Regions from separate parts of the Lactiplantibacillus sp. 7.2.4 genome, predicted to be linked through region 1. Evidence: riboswitches for the same ligand, from Rfam matches in the RefSeq annotation. Region 1 holds a riboswitch; the other holds the start of a gene.
The links. A riboswitch is a leader RNA that binds a small molecule or an ion and turns the genes downstream of it on or off. The one in region 1 is predicted to bind preQ1.
Positions count from the first base shown of each region.

Region 2: it holds a riboswitch for preQ1, as region 1 does, so the genes downstream of both, KGF70_RS08745 (QueT transporter family protein) here and KGF70_RS10995 (nucleoside hydrolase) in region 1, are expected to answer to the same signal.

Region 1 covers NZ_JAGYGS010000035.1:11,266-18,645, reverse strand. Annotated here, with positions in the region: gene KGF70_RS11000 (ECF transporter S component) at 115-666, opposite strand; gene KGF70_RS10995 (nucleoside hydrolase) at 654-1,643, opposite strand; PreQ1 riboswitch class I at 1,664-1,708, opposite strand; gene KGF70_RS10990 (dihydrofolate reductase family protein) at 1,964-2,503, shown strand; gene KGF70_RS10985 (cation:proton antiporter) at 2,603-3,769, opposite strand; gene KGF70_RS10980 (hypothetical protein) at 3,972-4,649, shown strand; gene KGF70_RS10975 (AEC family transporter) at 4,718-5,644, shown strand; gene KGF70_RS10970 (aspartate ammonia-lyase) at 5,810-7,210, opposite strand.
Region 2 covers NZ_JAGYGS010000022.1:23,489-30,868, forward strand. Annotated here, with positions in the region: gene argC (N-acetyl-gamma-glutamyl-phosphate reductase) at 1-875, shown strand, start outside; gene argJ (bifunctional glutamate N-acetyltransferase/amino-acid acetyltransferase ArgJ) at 1,012-2,220, shown strand; gene argB (acetylglutamate kinase) at 2,239-2,985, shown strand; gene KGF70_RS08735 (acetylornithine transaminase) at 2,982-4,139, shown strand; gene argF (ornithine carbamoyltransferase) at 4,144-5,166, shown strand; PreQ1 riboswitch class I at 5,223-5,267, shown strand; gene KGF70_RS08745 (QueT transporter family protein) at 5,276-5,782, shown strand; gene cbpA (cyclic di-AMP binding protein CbpA) at 6,823-7,380, opposite strand, start outside.

The DNA of each region.
Region 1 (7,380 bases):
GTCGGCACGGATTCTTCACTCGTAATATTGCCGTGCAAAAAAGCCAGCTCAAGTGAGGTCACCCGAACTGGCGAAGATCATTTTTAGCGATTAATATTTTTATATCAAACGGCTCTAATTAGCTTGTGGTAATTTATAGCGTAAGGCGCGATACACCAGCGCGACCACGTATACCGTAATAAAGCGGTCGAGGTAATCAGTACCCACCTGAATCAAGAACACTGCCAGTGGTTTTGCCATTCCAGTCCCTAATAACAGTTGGACTAGCATGCTAGAACCTGATGACGTGATGCCTTGGAACAATATCACGGTGATTGCCGTCGACAACAGTGTGCCGGGTAACGAAATGACCGCCGCTAACCACCAGTTGGACCGCCATGTTCCAGGTTTGACCCGCCGGTAGAGTAGACCAGCGACTAGCCCCGTCACCAATTGAACTGGCATGAAAAATAGTGAGTATAAATCAGTTGTGGCACCGACGATCACGCCCGTCGCACCACCAGCCAGCATCCCACCAAGGGGCCCAAAGACCGCTGCAGCGAGGACCGTGCCAATCGAATCAAGGTAAATCGGTAATTTTAGCATCAGTGCAATGTTACTCCCGACGAAGTTCAAAGCGATGCACAGCGCTAATAAGGTAATCGTCCGCGTCTTTATTTTTCGCATGGCGTCACCAATTGGTTCAGGACTTGGGTCAAATCAGGCTCGGTCGCCCCGAATACAGTCGTTAAGAATAGCCGCCAGAATGCTGGGACATCAACATCCGTCATAATTTCACTATTAGCCGGCGTGTGCCAGAAGTCATGGTCATCGACAATCGACTGACCGCGGGCAACCCCCGTCGTCGCCACCGTCGTATAACTTTCGAAGCCCGCTAAAATGGCCGGGTCAATCATCGCAGCCACGGCCAACGGATCATTGATGACACAGCCAATCACCCGTTCGTACTGCCAGTGGAAATCAAAATAGAACTTGGTGATTTTTTCGACAAAGGATCCTAGCTCAGGATTGATGTCTTTAATATACGTCAACAAACTCGGCGTTAAGACGATTTTTCGCGTGACATCTAAGCCGACCATTTGAATCGGGACCGGCATTAAATCAAAGACGACTTTGGCCGCATCCGGATCACACCAGAAATTATATTCTGCCACTGGTGAACAATTGCCATGACTGCGATAACTGCCGCCCATCAAGGTAAACTGTTCGACTTGTTCAAATAGTTGCGGGTCACGCTGTAGTACCGTGGCAATATTGGTCAGTGGTCCCAATGCCAGAATTGACGTGGTCGGTGCTTCGGTCAGTGTATCCACAATAAAGGAAACGGCATCCTGAATCGGCCGAACCGCTGTGACTTCCGGAATCTGGCTATTCCCGAGGCCATCATCACCGTGCGTGTCTTGTGCACTGGTGTACGGCACTTCCAGTGGACGGTTGGCGCCTAAGTAGACCGGAATATCCAATCGGTCTGCCAAATCTAAAATTTTGAGGGCATTTTCTGCCCCGATGTGGGTGGGCACGTTCCCACAAACGATCGTAATCCCAATCACATTAAGTGCCGGTGATTTTAATGCCAGTAATAAAGCTAAACTGTCATCGATTCCGGGATCGCAATCAATAATGACGTTACGGGTTGCATTCATTCTCCTACCTCCGATTACTGAAGTTCTTGGTTTTTTATTCTGGGCAGTTTACGAACCAGACCAGCAGATTGCAACCAACCATGCTGAATTGTATGAAATGCTAGTCCAATTATAGCGGAGACGACCGTAATTGAAAACCACCAAAACGGTACTGTTAACGACATTCAAGTGGTTAGAACGTTTCGCCGGTGCTTGCACCATTTTCCACGCCACCCACTCGTCCATTAATTATGTAACTGAACTTTTACCGGAGTTCAGTAAGTGTAGCGCTGGAAAACATGGTACAATGTGACTACTAAAGATAAAGTAGGTGTCGAATCATGCGTAAAGTTCAGTTTTATGGGGCCATTTCAATTGACGGTTACCTTGCGACTAAAGATAATCGTCTCGACTGGTTATTCCAGACGCCCGGCGCTAACGATGCCCCTACCGAAGCGTTCATGCAGCAAGTTGATACGGCCATTATGGGTCGCCATACTTACGAGTACACGATGGAACAAACGACCGATCAGCTCATCAATCCTTACAATCCAGCGACTCGCAACATTGGGATGACGAGCCAGCCGCAACCAGGTGACGAGCGCACGCAATTCACCAACAGCCCGGTTGCAGACATTGTTCAAGACCTCCGACTAGCGCCCGGTCGTAACATCTGGATCGTTGGTGGCGCCGGCGTCTTAATGCCACTACTCGCCGCGGACCTGATTGACGACCTCTACATTCAAATCGCACCGATCATCCTCGGCACTGGCATTCCACTGTTCACTGCCGTGGCGCATCAGCAACGCTTTGAACTGGTCGCAACCAACCACTATGACCAACTCGCTGAAGTCCATTTTCAACGACTGCCAACTGAATAGCATGCAAAAGACCGATTTGGCAATCATCGCCAAACCGGTCTTTTCTTCAAATCCATTTGTATCAATTAACGGCTAATCGGGTAACGACTGACCACAGACTCAAGCAGCTGCCTGCCGTTTAACTGCCCCACGCAGGAGCAACGGGGCAATCAAGGTCGTCAAAATAATTGCCGTGATCACTGCCGAATACCGGTCAGCTGACAACAACTTTCCTTGATACCCAATCTGCGCAATAATCAACGCCATTTCACCCCGCGAGACCATCCCAGCCCCGATTTCATAACCACTCAACCAGTTGAAGCCGGCTAACCGTGCCCCAATTCCAGCCCCGAGTAATTTCGTGACGATCGCCGCAATTGTAATCACGACAATGAACCAGAAATCGCTCAAGAAGCCTTTAAATGACATGTTCAAGCCGATGCTAACGAAGAAGACCGGGATGAAGACCGCGTTCCCAATCGGCTGGATATGGTCATCAATGACCTCGTGATAATCGGTCTGACCAACTGCAATACCAGCGAAAAATGCCCCAATCACGGCACTCAGGCCAATCATATCGGCTAAATAAGAGAGGCCAAAACAAATCACCAGCGACATCAGCGTAATCGACGTCGGCACTAATAGTGCATTCCCGACCGCCATCAAGTGTGGCACGACCCATTTGACCACGAAGAACAAGGCAATGAAGAACGCTAGCTGAATCGCTAACGACAACCCCAGATTCGTCGAGGCGTGACTCCCTCCACCGCTGACTTCACTACCGAATAGGCTAATCATCAGACTTAAAATCAGCACGGCCAGTACGTCATCCACGACGGCCGCACCCAAAATCGTGGTGCCTTCCTTACCATCGAGTGCGCCAAGTTCTTTCAACACGGCCACAGAAATGGAAACCGACGTCGCCGCAAAGGTCACGCCCAAAAACAAACTTTCAGTGGCATTCAAATGAAACATCTGACTGCACCAATCAATGACGCCGACGGGCAAAATCACACCCAGCACTGCGACTAACAGACTGGGACGCCAATATTTTTTTAATAACTGTAAATTACTTTCCAACCCGGCCATGAACATCAAGATGATAACGCCCAGTTCGGCGAAGTCCTTGATGAAACTCGTGGCTGAGACCCAGCCGAGCACAGCGGGACCCAAGACGATACCACTCAACAACTGACCAATCACGGCCGGTAAGCCCATGCGGACACTCAAATGGCCGGCGACTGCGGTCACGATTAAAATTAATGCTAAACTACCAACGTAATCCATTAAATCCTCCTAATTCCAAAAAAAGACACGTCAAGAAGCGACTACCCAACCCAAAAGTAGTCCGCATTCTTGAAGTGTCCTTCAACCGTAAAAACTATTCGTGGAACTAGTATAGCATATTTTCATGAGTCTGGCCGTGACAACTGCTCGTGAAAGCGGTTATAATAAGTTTACATTCTGTTAATCGAAAGGTCGCTTCGTCGTGTTGAATATTCCAGATTTTCGTCAACGTTTTGGTTTCTTAATTTTTTCCATCTTACTTAATTCTGCCGCTAATGCTCTGACGATTTCAACTAGTCTCGGGAGTGCGGTCTGGACTGGCTCGAGCGTTAACCTCTCCGACTGGACGCATATCTCACTCGGAACGACACTCCTCTTATATGGCGTGGTCGTCACCATCCTCAATCAACTGTTATTGGGGCATTTTGACCGGCGCCGCTTTATTTCTAATCTCCTATACATCGTGCCGTTTAGCTACCTCGTGCAGTTTATCGGCTATTTCTGGGATTGGCTGAGAATTCCGGCACTCCCACTGATTCCGCGCCTGATTCTCAATATCTTAGGCTTGTTAGGGGTGGCCGCGGCCGTGTCCATTTATCAACGGTGTAATTTAATTCAACATCCCAACGATGACTTATCGTACATTTTACGGTTCCGGTTCCTCCACGGCTCAGCCATCATCGCGCAATGGACCAGTTATCTGCCACCTCTCGCGATCATCGTCATCTCATTTTTCGCCACTGGACACCTGCGTGCGATCGGGTTCGGTACCGCCTTTGCCTTAATTGCCCAAGGCGCCATCATGGGCTGGTCGGATCACCACGTCTTTCCACGCCTCAAGCACCACGTCGACGTTGCTCAGGCCCATCACTCCGCTTAAACGCGTATTGACAAACGCCCACGCCAAACCCAATAATGGGACTATTCTAATTTATTGGGGTCATGCACATGAATCTTACGCAACTTACGAGTCAAATTGTTTTGATGTTCATTCTGATGTTGGTCGGACTACTGGTGAATAAGCTCGGCTTTATGCATGCCCAGACTTCGACTGACTTAACGAACATTCTATTGTACATCGTTTCACCCTGCCTGATTATTCAGGCGTTTGAGCAATCGTTCTCGGCGGACCGATTGCAGTTACTGGCACGCGTGATTGTCGGTATTATCATCATTTACATTATTATGATTATTGTGACTCAGCTATTATTCAAACCAGTGGCGGATCCAAATTTGCGGCGAATTATGCGCTACGGTTCGGTTTATTCCAACGCCGGCTTTATGGGCATTCCACTGACTAGCTCACTATTCGGCGCGACCGGTGTCTTCTTCGCGGTCGCATCGCTGGCAGCCTTTAACATTTTCAGTTGGACGCACGGCATTAGCCTGTTTACTGGCCGACAAGGGAACCGCCGTGAAAACTTCAAGCAAATCGTGTTGAATCCCAATATCATTGCCATCGTGGTCGGTTTAATTCTGTTCGTGACGTCATTTCGGTTACCAACCATCGCGAATAGTGCGATTAAATACGTGAGCTCGGTCAACACGCCACTATCGATGATCGTCATCGGTAATAGCTTGGCGGATGTCAAACTAAATCGCGCCACACTTGATAAGCGCCTCTGGTGGGTGCTGTTGCTCCGTAATTTGCTGTTTCCCTACCTAGCGATCGTCGTCCTGCAGCTGATGGGAATCACTGGTGTGCCGCTGTACACGACCGTGTTGATGGCCGCTTGCCCAGTCGCCGGCATCGTCGTCTTATTTTCGCTGAAAGTCCATGGCAACCCCGGCCCGGCGGTCGCACTCATGAGTATTTCAACGATTCTAAGCGTCGTCACGATTCCAATCGTCTTTGCACTTGTGAACTTACATTAGCGCTAGCAACAAGCTAGGCCTAGCGGGTACACTGGCATTCAAACCAGCGCCACTACCCAAATAAATCTAAAATAGACGTATCAGAATTATTGAAAATCCTGACACGTCTATTTTTTACAATCGATTGCCTTGCGTTGATTCATATCGCTTAGTTAATCTTGAACGTTACTTTGCGGCCACGTTTAACGGTGGTGTCTGGGCCATCCGGGGCTGCATTAGCCCGGTTGGCGAGAATAATTGGTCAATGAGGGCTTCTGGTAATAATTCGCGCTGACGTAGTAATGCCGGGATGGCTTGATGAGCAGCCAATGCTTCCTTGATCAGGGTCGTCGTCATTTCATAACCGAGATACGGCGCTAAGACCGTTGCGGTGATTGCGGAGTGAGCGACTTGGTCTGCACACCGTTCCCGGTTGACCGTCAATTGCCGAACACAGTGATCGACCAGCGTTTCAATGGCGTGTTGCAAATGGGCTTCACTGGCCAACAAGGCGCGTAACATGATTGGTTCAAAAGCATTGAGCTCCAGTTGACCAGCTTCCGCCGCCATGGTGACCGTTGTATCGTTGCCCATCACTTCAAACGCGACTTGGTTGACCACTTCTGGAATAACCGGGTTGATTTTTCCAGGCATGATTGAGGAGCCAGCTTGTTGAGCAGGTAAATTCAGCTCACCAAATCCGGCTTGGGGACCACTCGCCAACAATCGTAAGTCGTTGCTGAATTTCGATAGGTCGATAGCTAGGGTCTTCATCGCGGCCGAAAAGGCGACAAACAAATCACAATTTTGCGTCGCGTCGATCAAATCATCCGCAGCGACCAAAGTTAACCCCGTATTCCGTTGTAGCTGTTGCAGAATCTGTTGCTGATAGGTCGCAGTGGCATTGATGCCAGTCCCAATTGCCGTCCCACCTAAATTGACCCGCTGTAACTGTTCCCCCGCCTGCCGAATCCGGCTCAAATCGCGTTTGAACAACTGGTAATAGGCATGAAAGGTCCGTCCATAGGTGGTGGGGACCGCGTCTTCAAGCTGGGTTCGCCCAACTTTGATGGCGTCCTGATAACGCTGAGACTTGACTAACAGCGTCTGGACCAGTCGACTGAGGGCCGTCAATAAACCTGGCAGTTGGATCTGCAGTGCCATTTTACCAGCCGTCGGAAACGTGTCATTGGTCGATTGTGATTGGTTGACGTCATCGTTGGGATGCACGGTCACCGCTGGCACTAATTGGTGCGCCAGATTAGCAACGACTTCATTGACGTTCATGTTCGCCGAAGTGCCGGCGCCACCTTGAATCGCTGGGACAATGAAGTTATCCGCGTAACGTCCGAGCAGCAACTGATTGCATGCCGCAATAATGGCTTGCGCCTTAGCACTCGTTAAGGTTCCAGCAGCCGCATTGACACTGGAAGCGGCCTTCTTGATTTGAACGAGGCTTTGAATAATCAGCGGATGCATCAATTCCGTAGAAATCGGAAAATTGTGGACCGCACGCAAGGTATGAATCCCATATAAGGCATCGTCTGGAACCGCTAACTCACCAATACAATCTGCTTCAATTCGCATAGCAAAACCCTCTTATTTAGATTTCATGTAACATCTTCTAACATGAATAACTAGAGTTTAGACCATTTTTATTGAAATACAATCCCTTTAATGGAGTTATGCGTAATCTAAAGTTCAACGTCAATTGAGATTAAGATACATCGGATTCATCATCGTCAGACTTCACATTG
Region 2 (7,380 bases), on a different contig from region 1:
AAGAAACGGCTGAGATTCGACCATTCGATGCAGCCACGATTATGCGCGACGATGCGGTCGTCTTCTTCGCCACTTCGGCGGGAATCACCCGGCAGCTCGCCTTACCATTAATTGAAGCGCATTTTCCAGTCATCGATTTATCTGGTGATTTTCGACTACATGACCCACAACAGTATCAACATTGGTATCATCGTGAACCTGCTCCGGCTGAAGCTTTGGCGCAGGCGAGTTACGGTTTAGCAGATATACCGGCCACCCTGACGACCTACATTGCTAATCCGGGGTGTTACGCAACGGCGACGCTATTAGGATTAGCACCGCTCGTCCAGCATCAGTTGATTGACCCGACCTCGATCGTCGTCGATGCCAAGTCGGGGTTATCGGGGGCGGGCAAACGTGCGACGGATAGTAGTCACTACGTTGCCGTGAATGATAATTTGAGTTTATACAAATTAAACCAGCATCAGCACATTCCAGAAATCATGCAGCAATTGCAGGAATGGTGGTCAGCGGTTCCGGCCATCGAATTTACAACGACGCTGATTCCCGTGACCCGTGGCATCATGGCCACAATTTACGCCAAGGCCCAACAACCACTGACGACGGCGCAACTTCAGGCCACGTTTAATGACAGCTATCAAGCGCAACCGTTCGTGCAAGTTTTACCAACGGGCATGCCGACCTTAAAAGACGTCGTTGGGTCGAACAACTGCGCGTTAGGGGTCGATTATAATCCGGTCACCAATACGATCGTGGTCGTCAGCGTCATCGACAATTTAATGAAGGGGGCGGCGGGCCAGGCGATTCAAAACTTCAATCGTTACTTTGAGTTACCCGTGACGGCAGGACTACCGACATTACCCGTATTCCCTTAATTCGTCGCTTTATGACTCTAGTTTTATGACCCTAGTTTTATGACCCTAGTTTTAGGACTCTTGGATGCATGGACTCGTCGTTCTATGACCCGTAGTTTCCATGTCCGGTAGTTCCATAAGAGAGGAAGTTATTCAGATGCAAGTTTTAACGAATACGAAATTTGAAACGGTCGCTTTTCAGTGGCCGAATGGGTTTTACAGTGATGGCATTCATATTGGGCTACGTCGGCATAAGAAAGATTTCGGCTGGTTGTTTTCAAAAGTGCCTGCCAGTGCGGCTGGAACGTATACCACGAACCAGTTTCAGGCGGCACCTACTAAGCTGACCAAGCAGATGATCGACCACAATCATCAGTTACAGGGCTTATTACTGAACAGCGCCATCGCCAATTCTTGTACTGGTGCGCAGGGCTGGCAAAATGCCTTGCAAGAACAAACTTGGCTAGCCAATAAACTAGCCGTTGCCCCTGACTTGATTGGGGTGGCCTCGACCGGCTTGATTGGTGCCCAGTTACCGATGGATAAAATCCAAAATGGCTTACCGCAGTTGACACCGACTAAGAGCGATGCCGTGACCTACGCCGTTTTGACGACTGATAAACATCCGAAAACCGTCTGTGTGCAGTGTGAATTGAGTGGCCATTTAGTGACGCTGACCGGATTTGCCAAGGGGTCCGGGATGATTCATCCGAAGATGGCAACGATGCTCGGCTTTGTCACGACCGATGCCCAGGTAGATGGCGACGTGCTCCAAAGCATGTTAAGTACCAACGTGGATTCGACCTTTAACCAAATCACGGTCGATGGCGATACCTCTACCAATGACATGGTCGTAACGATGGCCAACGGGTTAGCCGACAATCCTAGCTTAGAACCCGGGACCACCGACTATGACATTTTTAATCAAGCCTTGCATTATGTCTTGGGGCAACTCGCCAAACAAATTGCGGCGGACGGTGAAGGGGCGACCAAGTTAGTCGAATGTAACGTGACCCACGCGGCCTCGGATGAAGATGGTCAAAAGATTGCCAAGGCCATCGTGGGTTCCAACCTCGTGAAGGCCGCCATCTTTGGCGAAGACCCGAACTGGGGCCGGATCATCAGTACGATTGGCGCGACCGATGCAGACATTGACATTGACACGGTCGATATTGAAATGAATGGGATTCCACTAGTTCAGGACAGTTTAGCGGTTGACTTTGACCTAGCTGCCGTTCAAGGGACCTTGCATGACAGTCAAATCATGATTGACGTCGATTTGCACCATGGCACGGCCAGTGGACAGGCGTGGGGCTGTGACCTGACTTACAACTATGTCAAAATCAACGCCAGCTACCATACTTAAACGGAGGTCTGTCACATGATGCAAAAGTTAATCGTAATTAAAATTGGCGGGCAGGCGATCCACCAACTACAACCGACGTTTTTTACCCAGCTACAGCACTGGCGCGACCAAGATTATCAACTACTGATCGTACATGGCGGCGGCCCAATGATCACGCAGCTGACGGATGAATTGGCCCTGCCAGTCAAAAAAGTCAACGGCTTACGCGTCACGGATGCCGCTACCCTTAATTTGACCAAACTAGCGCTGTTAGGAGATGCGCAACCCGCATTGCTGAGTCAGCTCAGTCAACATGGACTACCAGTACTTGGACTGAATGCTGCCGATAATCAATTGTTGACGGGGAAACTCGTCGATTACCAACAGTTGGGGTATGTTGGCCGCATCACGGCAGTCGACGACAACCAGCTCAGTCATCTGTTGGCTCACCACATTGGCGTTTTGGCACCTCTGGCCCTTACAGAAAATGAGCAATGGTTGAATGTTAATGCCGATATGGCGGCGACGGTCCTAGCACAACAGTTACACGCAGAAAAATTAGTCTTGTTGACGGATGTTCCCGGCATCATGCACCATGGCAATTTGATGACGTCACTTTCGCCTCATCAGGCCCAGCGACTGATTCAAACGGCCGTTATCACGGCGGGCATGCAACCCAAAGTACGCGCGGCAATCGCCGCAATTCAGACCGGTGTCAAGCAGGCAGTCATTACGAATGCCATTGATCGTCCCGGTACAGCAATTATTCAGGAGGTGGCCGTATGACCATGCAACACGTTTTTCCAACTTACCAACGGTTCCCATTTGTGATTGAAGATGGTCAAGGCGTTCACTTGATGGACAATCACGGCAACACATACTTAGATTTCACGGCCGGTATCGGGGTCTGTAACTTTGGCTACCATCAACCCCAGATTCAACAAGCGGTCGCTGAGCAATTGACGCATATCTGGCATACGTCAAATCTCTATGAAAATGACTTGCAGGACCAAGTCGCCGGCTTATTGGCCCATGGTGAAGACCGGTTGGTGTATTTTGCCAATTCCGGGACCGAGGCCAACGAAGCGGCGCTCAAACTCGCCCGCAAATATACGGGTAAGACTAATATTTTAGCCTTCCAACATTCCTTTCATGGCCGGACTTATGGTGCAATGTCGATGACGGGCAATCCCCATATTCAAGCCGGTTACGCGCCATTGGTCCCAGGAATTAGTTTTGCCCCTTACAACGATGAGGCGGCGCTAGCACAAATCACCCCGGACTTAGCAGCGGTCATTCTAGAAGTCGTCCAAGGTGAGGGTGGCGTCTACGCGGGTGAACAAGCCTGGTTACAACACGTTAATGCGAAATGTCAGGCAACCGGCGTCTTACTGATCATCGATGAGGTTCAGACGGGCATCGGCCGGACCGGTTACCGGATGGCGTATGAAGGTTACGGCCTGGACCCCGACATTTATACGGTTGCGAAGGGGTTAGCAAACGGGATTCCGGTTGGCGCGATGGTCGGCCACAAGCAATTTGCGAGTGCGTTTGGTCCGGGTAGCCATGGCTCGACTTTTGCGGGCAACGCCCTCGCAATGGCGGCCGCAAAGAGTGTTTTGACGCAATTGACGCCCGAGTTGTTGGCGGAAGTTCGTGACCACGCCGCAACCTTGTGGCACGCACTTGAGACTCAAGTTGCCGCATTACCAGCCGTCAAACAATTGACGGGTAAAGGTTTGATGGTCGGGATTCATTTGGACGAGCAGCTGCCCGTCAGCCAGGTCATCACCCAATTACAAGCAGTCGGGTTATTGACGTTATCAGCTGGGGATAATACGTTACGCCTATTGCCACCGATCGTGATGCAACCCGACGACTTATTAGCCGGTGTTGCCACGATTACGCAAGTCTTATCAGCTTTAACGACGGAGGTTTAAACCCATGAATAATCATTTTCAAGGTCAGTCATTTTTAAAAGAAATCGACTTTACACCCGCAGAATTGACCTATCTGATCGATTTTGCGAGCCATTTAAAAGCGCTCAAAGCCCAACATATTCCGCACCCTTATTTACAAGGTAAGAATATCGCGTTGCTCTTCGAGAAGACCTCAACGCGGACACGCTCGGCCTTTACGGTCGCAGCCAATGACTTGGGCGCGCATCCTGAATTTCTCGGTAAAAACGATATTCAGTTTGGCACTAAGGAATCGGTCGTTGATACGGCCAAAGTGCTCGGCTCAATGTATGACGGCATCGAGTTTCGGGGCTTCAAACAGGCTACTGTCGAGGACTTAGCGCAATATAGCGGCGTACCGGTATGGAACGGTCTAACGGATGACTGGCATCCGACCCAGATTTTAGCCGATTTCTTGACGCTCAAAGAACACTTCGGACATTTAAAAGGGCTGACACTAGCGTACGTTGGTGACGGCCGCAATAATATGGCCAACAGTTTGTTAGTCGCTGGTGCCATGCTCGGTATCAATATGGCAATCGGCGCACCCGCAGCACTCCAGCCGGATGCCCACGTGACCGCGTTAGCACAACAGTATGCGCAAGCCGCCGGAAGCACCGTCGTGATCACGGCCGACCCGCAGCAGGCCGTGGCCCAAGCGGATGCCTTGTATACGGATGTCTGGGTCTCCATGGGTGAACAGGTCGATTATGGCGCACGAATCAAACAACTCTTGCCATTCCAAATCAACGCTGACCTGCTAGCGGCGACTGGCAAAGCAACGACCATCGTCATGCACTGTTTACCAGCACTCCATGACCATCAGACTGATCTCGGTGCCAAACTCGGTGAACAATACCAGCTTGCGGCGTTTGAAATCACCGACGACGTCTTCCAAAGCAAGCAATCGGTCGTCTTCGAGGAGGCCGCCAACCGAATGCCCGCAATCAAGGCAGTCATGGCCGCAACTTTGGGCGATCTATTTATTCCCGACAGCATTTTTGCCTAGCTGGCTTGCGGGAAAGCTGAGGGCGTGCTACGATAATATTCGCTTTGTTTCATAATCAATACGTGGTTCGTAACCATCCCACGTTAAAAAACTAGGAGGAATCAAGCGGATGACGCAATCCAAAATTCGACCATGGATCATTAATGCCCTGGTCGCTGCAATGTATGTCGTACTATGTCTCGGTCCCGCAGCCTTCAGTCTGGCCTCGGGTGCCATCCAATTTCGGGTCTCAGAAGGCCTGAATCATTTGGCAGTCTTCAATCGCAAGTATATCTGGGGCATCGTTGCCGGGGTGATTTTATTCGACGCCTTTGGCCCAGGTGCCAGCCTACTCAACGTCTTATTCGGTGGCGGCCAATCCTTACTGGCCTTACTGATTTTGACTTGGCTCGCGCCTAAGTTGAAGACGGTGTGGCAGCGGATGTTACTGAACATCTTCCTCTTCACCGTCTCGATGTTCATGATTGCCATCATGATCACCATGATGAGCAGCGGCGTCGCATTCTGGCCAACGTACCTTACGACCGCATTATCCGAATTAATTATCATGAGTATTACCGCACCAATTATGTATAGCTTAGATCGCATCTTACACTTTAGTGACCGGATCCAATAGGTTAACTCGTGTCTAGATGACCTAAAAGACCGTTACAATACCGATTCATGTCGGTGATTGTAACGGTCTTTTTGAGTTGGATTGAGGATTGGAGCAAAGGCAACGTCGAAATCAAAGTCAAAAGCGGCCAACTGTGACCCGCTGGAAACAGTGCGAGTTAGCGTAAACTTGCAGTGGTGGTGACGTCCTAAGCCGACTTCCAGGCATTCTGGGCCATAGCCGTGACGTGGTGGGTACAGGTTTGAGCCGACAAACCACGTCTCAAACACTGACCTTCCACTAACCAAGCAAAGAACGCTTGCTAAGTGGAATTTCACCACTTGGCCTTGCCCCGAACACCTTCCAGCCGGGATCCTATTCGAAAGGCGGACGTGTGCGGACTCAACTTTTTGTTGGATTAGTCGTTGATTCATAGTCCAAGGTCATTTTGACATTTAACTGTCAGACTGGTTTCTAATGATAGCTATGCTTCCTAACCCATGTTTTAACTTTTCGAATCAGCAGTTTCACTGAATTTGTCAGAACTTTCCTTAGTCGTTTGAGATAGTAAAGTCTCAAATTATAAACGAAGGTAATTTTATCGACTAAATTCAAGACTAATGTCCGTTGAATTTTGCGAATAAAATTCAACCGATTTTTTAGTGATTAAGTCTGATAAAGCATTATTGAGGTCAATTGAAAGTTTACTTGAAGGACCAGTCACTTAATATTCAGTGGTCAATTGTACCCAGATAGGTGGCCGTTCATCCGCCATTCGAGTGGGTTCCCGACTGGAGGGGCTGGCGGACAATGCTCAAGGGCGAAATTCTTCTTGTCCGGGCGAATTTCCCGGGCTAGAAGAAGACTCGTATTTGAAATTGCGCAGTGATCTTCTGCGTGAGTTCAAATCGATGTCCGCCCTGTTCCAGCGTTGTCAGCCAGCCCCGGAAGTCGGAATAAGGCGCCCATCGGCTGACGAACAGGACATCTGACCCAGCATTTCAGCAAAAAAAAGCCGCATCAAGAATTCAATTCTTAATGCGGCTGCCAAAGCATACTGACTATTCAGCTTGTAAGTCTTCAACTTCGATAACTTTGAATTGTTTGCGGTTCAAGTTATCGATGATGCGTTTGAGCTTTTCACTGTCGACGTTTTCTGGCAGGGTGAAGAGGGTCCGGTAGCCCAAGGTGCCATTTTGAACGTCCAAGGTCAAACAGCCGGCGATTGACGTATATTTGGTGATGATTTTTGCCATGGCGGCTAAGTCACCACGTTCACCAACGGAGACAACGGTGAGGACGTAACTGCCAACGTTGACGTTCCAAGATTGTGACAGCATATCCAGCAGGCGTGTATGCGTCAAGATGCCATAAAAGTAGCCGTGTTCATCGAGGACGGCGATGTATGGCAAATCTTTGATGGAGAAGAAGATGTTGTAAAACGCTGAATCGACTTGAATCGTCTTAGTCGCGTTTTTCAGTAAGGTCGTGACGGGAAGTGACATGTCGCCACCCCGTGACTTGTGGCGGTAGATATGCATTTTGTAAATGTTACCGCGGAAAATATGGCCGGTTTCGTCTAAGATCGGCACACAGCGGAAGCCGGAATCTTCCAAGAC